DNA from 3 places in the Mesorhizobium loti R88b genome. Region 3 is predicted to be linked to each of the others. Evidence: predicted binding sites of a transcription regulator. Region 3 holds the regulator's gene; each other region holds the start of a gene.

Region 1 (2,266 bases), 1.3 Mb from region 3:
CGTGAAGACGATTTGAGCCGCCGCATGATGGCCGGGGCATTGCCCCCGGCCGCCATGCTTGTTTTTCGATCTACAGTGGAGAACTCCGCAGTCGGCGGAATTTCCAGCCTCAGTAGTAAAAGCGCTCTTCGGTGATCTTGCCGTTCTTGACCGTGTACAGGCCAACCTCATCCATGGTGACACGCTCGCCGGTGGCCTTGGGCGTTACGTCGAACTTGAAGCGCACGGCGAACTGGTCGCCATTGACATAAGGGCCTTCGACCGAGCCGCCGTGGACTTCGTGGTTCTCTTGCCACCATTGGCCCTTTTGCTTGAGAGCCTCCTTGCCACGGGCCACGGCCATCGGCCCTTCCATGGCTTCGTAGCTGACGATATCGTCGGCGTTGTATTTCTCGCCAGCACCGGCGTGATCTCCCTGCTGGAGCAGTTCGGTGAAATCCTTGGCAATTTCCGCGATGGTCATGTGTGTTCCTCCTGTTGAGACGCACTCGAACTAGGGAAGCGCGTGCCGGCGCGCCAGCCTTGCCCGCACGACAGCTGACAATGTGTGTCAGGACGATAGATATAGCGCGGCTATGTGATGGCCAGTTCTCACATGCCGGCCAGGGAATCGTCCTGGCCGGACAATTGCCAGATCGCTGGACATTCGTATTCACCCTGATAGCTGCGGATCAGCGCAAAGCTGCGCACCGTCCAGGACATCGGCTCAACAATCTGTTCCCGCACTTTTGGCACGCCTCGTCTGTCACGAAGCAGCGTGACATGTGGCTCCAACGAGCTCGTGACAAAGGGTTTGAGTGGGCTGTCGTCAATTACGGCAGAGAGCTTGCGCCAGAAGGCTTGCAGGGCCGGCGAATGGTCGCCGCTGCGAAGCACCAGCGCTCCGCCGCCGAAGGCTGACAGGCGGTCGAAGCAAACTTCGAACGGTTTGGCATGTATAAGCAGACCAACATGACGGGCCATATCCACCACAGCTTCGGGTTTGCCATCACCAAGGCCTATCAGGCTTATGTGCATTTGATTTGTTGGCGTCAGCCGACCCCGCAATCCCAGTTCTTGATTGTAGTGCTCCGCCTTGCACCTCAGCATTGCATTGACCGGGTCTTCGACCAGGAATTCGTAGAACAGATGCGGCTCTCGGGCGGCGTTCGGCGAATCCCAGTGGAAATGGGCCTGACCGTTCTTGCCAATTCCGTAGGTAGGCAGCTCGTTCATGGCTGATCCCTTTCGGACATTTTATAAAGGATCACTTAGGAACAAAGCAGGAACAAATGTTTGAGTCAAGTGTGGATTGATGCGAAGCTTGGCAGCAGCCAGACGCCGAACTCGATCAACGAGATCACCGGAAAAAAGGCGCGGTTCGTCCGTTGGAACGGGGCGGGATCGGATGCAGGCGCCTGCAGCTGGGTAGCGCCTAGCGCGTTCAATCCTTGTGTAAGCAATAGTCACACAGACCGTGGTCGCCTGCCGACGCTATAGCAGCATTGAACGACTGGCCGCAGTGGATGCACTGAATCTTTTCGACGGCTTCGTGGAAGGTCGGACGCTGGCGCTTCTTGAGATATTCCGCAACTTCTTTGTCTGTGAACCCTGATTTGTTGGCCACGCGGATCATCCTCTTGGAGCCGCCCCTCATAGCACATTTCGTTAGATAGCTCCATTTCGTGTGGATGCCGGCCTATCACTAGCCTTAACAAAACGGGCACTGATGCTTTCCGCACCAGCGCCCGCTCACGAGAACTTACCAAATAGCTGCCCGAGCCTACGCCCCGTAGCCGATGATGCCCTTGACCTCCACAAAATCATGGATCGCCCAGTCAGCATATTCGCGGCCGTTGCCTGACTGCTTGTAGCCGCCGAATGGTGCGAACGTGTCCCATTCCGGATAGTTGATCGAGACCTGCCCGGCGCGCAGCTGGGCAGCGACCTTGCGGGCATGCTGGATGTCCTGCGACTGGACATAGGCAGCAAGGCCGTAGACGGTGTCGTTGGCGATCTTCACCGCGTCGTCGTCGTCCTCGTATGAAATGACCGACAGCACCGGGCCGAAGATCTCTTCCTTCTCGATGGTCATGCCCGGTGTGACATGGCCGAACACGGTCGGGCGCACATAGTAGCCGCGGTTGAGGTGCTCCGGCCGGCCTGGGCCGCCGGTGACCAGCGTGGCGCCTTCCTTGATGCCGGCCTCGATCAGCCGCTGGATCTTGTTGAACTGGAGCTCGCTGACCACCGGGCCAAGCTTGGTCTGTTCATTGCGCGGATCGCC
Region 2 (2,266 bases), 3.3 Mb from region 3:
CCAGTAGTCGAGCATGGCGCGGCGATAGAGCGTGATGCGGTTCGGGCCTTCGCCGGTCTGCGGGTTCCAGCGTTCGGCGATGCCGCGCCCCTCGAACAGGCCGAGCAGGTCGAAGGGCGTTTCCAGCGACAGATCGTCCATGATCTCATCGGTCGGGAATTCGGCGATCTGGATGACGATCTCGCCGGTCAGCTTGCGAAAGTCCTCCGGCAGATGGGCGTAGGCCTCCAAAGCGAGGAACTCCATCTCCTCCATCGAGGGCGCGAGTTCGCCATGCCAGGTGCGGGATTTGTAGATACGGGCCATGCTTTTTCCTTTGAACCCGGCATATAGGCTTTCGCACCGGTCGAGGCAAATGGAGCGTCGATTGCTGGCTCGACGGCTTTGCCACTGCCGGGGAATCGCGTAGGGGTCGGTTCCGGCCATCTCTCAGGAGTTCTCATGCCGGACCTTTCCACCATCGGACTTTTCGCCATTGCCTGCCTCGCGCTGACCGCGACCCCGGGGCCGGACATGCTGTTGATCGCTTCACGCAGCGCCAGCCAGGGGCGTGCCTCGGGTTTTGCGACCTATGCCGGCATCGCCGCCGGCACCTATTGCCACGCGCTGGCCGCCGCCTTCGGCCTGTCGCAACTCTTCCTGGCAGCGCCCATCGCCTACGACATCGTGCGCTATGCCGGCGCGGCCTACCTCGCCTGGCTCGCCTGGAAGGCGTTCCGTTCCGACGGAACGGCATTTGCCCCGATCGCCGGCCTGCCGCGCTATTCGCACGGCCGCATCTTCCGGCAAGGCCTGCTGACCAATCTGCTCAACCCGAAAATGGCGCTGTTCGTGCTGGCGCTGTTCCCGCAATTCGTACGCCCCGAGACCGGTTCCGTCGCCGGCCAGATTCTGCTGCTGGCGACCGTGCTCAATTTGATCGGGCTGGTGGTCAATGGCCTTGTCATCCTGACCGCGAGCCGGATCGGAGCGGCCTTGTCGAAGCGCACGCGGTTCCGTCGGGCGCCACAAATCCTGCTGGGAACCGTATTCGCCGGGCTGGCCGCGCGGTTGGCCTTCGGTGGCCAGCGCTGACCCAGGCGCAGGAATAAATTCCTTATGACTCTGCTTGACTCTTGGGTCACCCTCTGGAATCTATAGGAACATAACAGGAACAATTGTGAGTGGACACTGACCGTCATGGCGATGACAGCCGTGGCGCGGGAGACTGTTTTTGCCCTGCGCCGCCAGATCGCGAAGATCGAGGGAACGCTGCCCGAGCGCCTGCAGGCGCCGACTGGCGCACCGCTTGATGATGACGCCAGCGACCTCACAATCGTCCGGCGCGGCCTTGCCGCGGCCTTGCCGGATGCCTTCTTGCCCGTCGGCGTCGAACGGTTCGATACCGCCCTGAGCGGCGGTCTGCCGAAAGCCGCGCTCAGCGAAATCCATGGCCTGGAGACCCGCGATGCCGGAGCCGTCGCCGGCTTTGCCTTGTCGCTCACCAGCCTGATCCTCAAGCAGGCGCAAGGGCTGCCCATATTATGGATCGGCACATCAGAAATATTCCGCGAGGCCGGCTTTCCCTATGCCAGGGGGTTGCATGCGTCGTTCGGCATCGAGCCGGAGCAATTGCTGTTTTCCGAGGCACCAAAGCTCGTCGATGCGCTGTGGATCGCCGAGGAGGCCGCCAGGATGACGGCACTCGCCGCCGTCATCCTCGAAATCCGCGGCAATCCGCAGCGGCTGGACCTGACCGCCACGCGCCGGCTGCATGCCAGGGCGGCAAGCGCCGGCCGGCCAGTGTTCCTGCTGCGGCAGGCGGCCGAGCCCGAACCGACGGCAGCACCCGTGCGCCTCATCGTCTCGTCGGCGCCGGCCGTGTCGCGCGCCACTGTCGCCGGGCCGCTCGCCGGTTCGATCGGCCGCCCAGCCTTCACCATCACCATCGGCAAGAGCCGCACGGCCCTGCCTGGACAATTCACACTGGAGTGGAACCCCGATGAACGCGCATTTGACGAAAGAAGGGGCCAGAAACAACGGACAGAGAATCCTGTCGCTGTGGTTTCCGTATCTGGCGGCCGAAAGGATCCTGCGGCAGCGTCTGGGGCGATCGTGGCGTTCCCGGCCGTCGTCGGATCATCCGCCATTGGTGATCAGTCACCGCCAGGGCAACGCACAGCGCATCTCGGCCCTCGACGAGCGGGCTGAGGCGCTGCACCTGAAACGCGACATGGGCATTGCCGATGCGCGCGCCATGCACCCGTCGATCGACATTGTCGAGGCC
Region 3 (2,266 bases):
AGGGCGCGCTCGCCATCTGGGACGACGTCGACATGGCTGCGTTGCGAAAGAAGAGCGTTGCACTGACCGAACTGTTCATCCAACTCGTCGAAGCAAAGTGCGGTGCCTATGGTCTCACGCTGGAAACCATCCGCGACCCGACCAAGCGCGGCAGTCAGGTGTCGTTCCTCCACGATCACGGCTATCAGGTCATGCGTGCCTTGATCGAGCGCGGTGTGATCGGTGACTTCCGCGCGCCGTCCACCATCCGTTTCGGATTTACGCCGCTCTACGTCGCCTACAAGGATGTGTGGCTAGCGGTTGAGGTCCTACAAGAGATTTTGCACACCGGTGCCTGGAAGGCCCCGCGTTTCGCCGTCAAGGAGTCCGTCACCTGAAGCGGTGATCTCAACGATCGGTTGTCACCGGCCGTATAGCGAGCAGCGAATTTCCAATTCACAAATGGGTAGGCTCTCGGTCGAGGCGCTAGTGGTCGCGGACAAGCCGGAGGTTGGCATTTTGGCTTCGTTTCGTTCACGGCAAACGAGCGTCCTCAAAACTGGAAATGCGTGGCATGGAACTCCGTGGCCGACTGATGCCAAGCCAAGCCGCCGGATAGGCCACAAGCCATTAACCAAAGCGATTTCAATGGTCGCCAATATGCGGCGACAGGGCTGACGGGTCAGTCGTTGCCGCAGCCGTCTGCCAAATAATTTCGGCCTCCTTAACAAATTCACTAAACTTTAAACGGTTGCAGAACACAACTGGAACAGATAGTGTTTGTTCTGGGTTTGTTTTTCGATTCTGGTTCAGACCTTTTGTTCTAGCCTTGGGGGCTGCCATGCTGACGCGCAAGCAACATGAACTTTTGATGTTCATCCATGAACGGCTGAAGGAAAGCGGTATCCCGCCGTCCTTCGACGAGATGAAGGAAGCGCTCGATCTCGCCTCCAAGTCAGGCATCCATCGTCTGATCACGGCACTGGAGGAACGCGGTTTTATCAGGCGGCTGCCCAACCGGGCACGCGCGCTGGAGGTGCTGCGGCTGCCGGATTCAATCGCGCCGGGTCTCAACGCGGCCAAGAAGTTCTCGCCAAGCGTCATCCAGGGCAGTCTTGGTCAGGGTGGCCTTGGCCGCCAACTCAAGCCTGCAACGCCATCGCGCCTGCCCGCTGCCGGCAATGACGACGACGTGGTTTCGGCGGTGTCGATCCCTGTGATGGGGCGTATCGCCGCCGGTGTGCCCATCGATGCCATCCAGCATCAGACGCATTCCATTTCGGTGCCGCCGGATATGATCATGGGTGGCGAACATTATGCGCTGGAGGTCAAGGGCGACTCGATGATCGAGGCCGGCATCTTCGACGGTGACACCGTCATCATCCGCAATGCCGATACCGCCCAGCCTGGCGAGATCATCGTGGCGCTGGTGGATGAGGAGGAAGCGACGCTGAAGCGGTTCCGCCGCAAGGGCGCCTCGATTGCGCTTGAAGCCGCCAATCCGGCCTATGAAACGCGTATCTTCGGCCCCGACAGGGTCAAGGTGCAAGGCAAGCTGGTCGGGCTGATCCGGCGTTATTGAGCAGGAACGGCAGCCGGCTTTTCAGGTTTCTTGTAAGGTGGCAGGCCCCTCGCCTCACGCGAGAATTTGCGTTGCGCGTGCCAGGGTCGGTACGGGCTGTCCACGGCGAAGCTGACGGTTGCCGGCGTGATCGCCGATTGGCGATTGAAAAAGACGGCCGCGCTGCCTTTGCGGGCAAGCTGCCGCTTGGTGATGACGAGAACCAGCGGGTTGTGACAGGCATCATAGCCCGTCGCGTCATTGACGACGATCAGGTCGGCGAACCCGCAGGCCTTCCAGCTGTCCTTGCGGTCTTCGACATAAGCAATAATCGCACCGGACGTGTGCTTGGCCAGACAGACGCCGTCAGTGCAATAGAACGGCGCTCCTGGCGGCAGTTCCGTGGCATCCGCGATCTCGAATTGCCCGTCACCTCTGGTGAAGGTTTCCGGGACGACGATGGCTTCGGATCGCAACGCACGTTTCCAATTGTCGACCATGAATTCGTTTGGACGCGCGCGGCTGACAGCGAGTTCGCCGCCTCCGATCGGCATTGCAACCAGCCTGGCGTCCTCCGAGATCAACACATCCGGTGTTCGCGTGTCCGGGATGGTCAGCACACTGGCAAGCACGAAGGGAACCGCGGCAAGCCGAAGCCATGTCGTCGCCGTGGTCGCGATAACCAGGGCAATCGTCACCAGCAAGACGGACTGTTGAGAAATCAGG

The links. Region 3 encodes LexA, which represses DNA repair genes until DNA is damaged. Its sites were predicted from a motif close to TGTTCNNNNTGTGTTCNG; they were not measured.
Region 1: a site for LexA is predicted at 1,253-1,270, ahead of EB235_RS28040 (2'-5' RNA ligase family protein). Genes of this name have one in related genera too.
Region 2: a site for LexA is predicted at 1,139-1,156, ahead of EB235_RS34670 (ImuA family protein). Genes of this name have one in related genera too.

The regions. Positions count from the first base shown of each region.
Region 1 is NZ_CP033367.1:5,706,541-5,708,806, forward strand. It holds gene EB235_RS28030 (SRPBCC family protein) at 1-16, shown strand, start outside; gene EB235_RS28035 (nuclear transport factor 2 family protein) at 110-463, opposite strand; gene EB235_RS28040 (2'-5' RNA ligase family protein) at 592-1,215, opposite strand; gene EB235_RS28045 (hypothetical protein) at 1,424-1,606, opposite strand; gene EB235_RS28050 (aldehyde dehydrogenase family protein) at 1,763-2,266, opposite strand, start outside.
Region 2 is NZ_CP033367.1:1,116,387-1,118,652, reverse strand. It holds gene EB235_RS05290 (metallopeptidase family protein) at 1-306, opposite strand, end outside; gene EB235_RS05285 (LysE family translocator) at 442-1,074, shown strand; gene EB235_RS34670 (ImuA family protein) at 1,180-2,190, shown strand; gene EB235_RS05280 (DUF6504 family protein) at 2,132-2,266, shown strand, end outside.
Region 3 is NZ_CP033367.1:4,430,127-4,432,392, reverse strand. It holds gene kynU (kynureninase) at 1-377, shown strand, start outside; gene EB235_RS21565 (hypothetical protein) at 625-822, opposite strand; gene lexA (transcriptional repressor LexA) at 821-1,561, shown strand; gene EB235_RS21555 (ComEC/Rec2 family competence protein) at 1,555-2,266, opposite strand, start outside.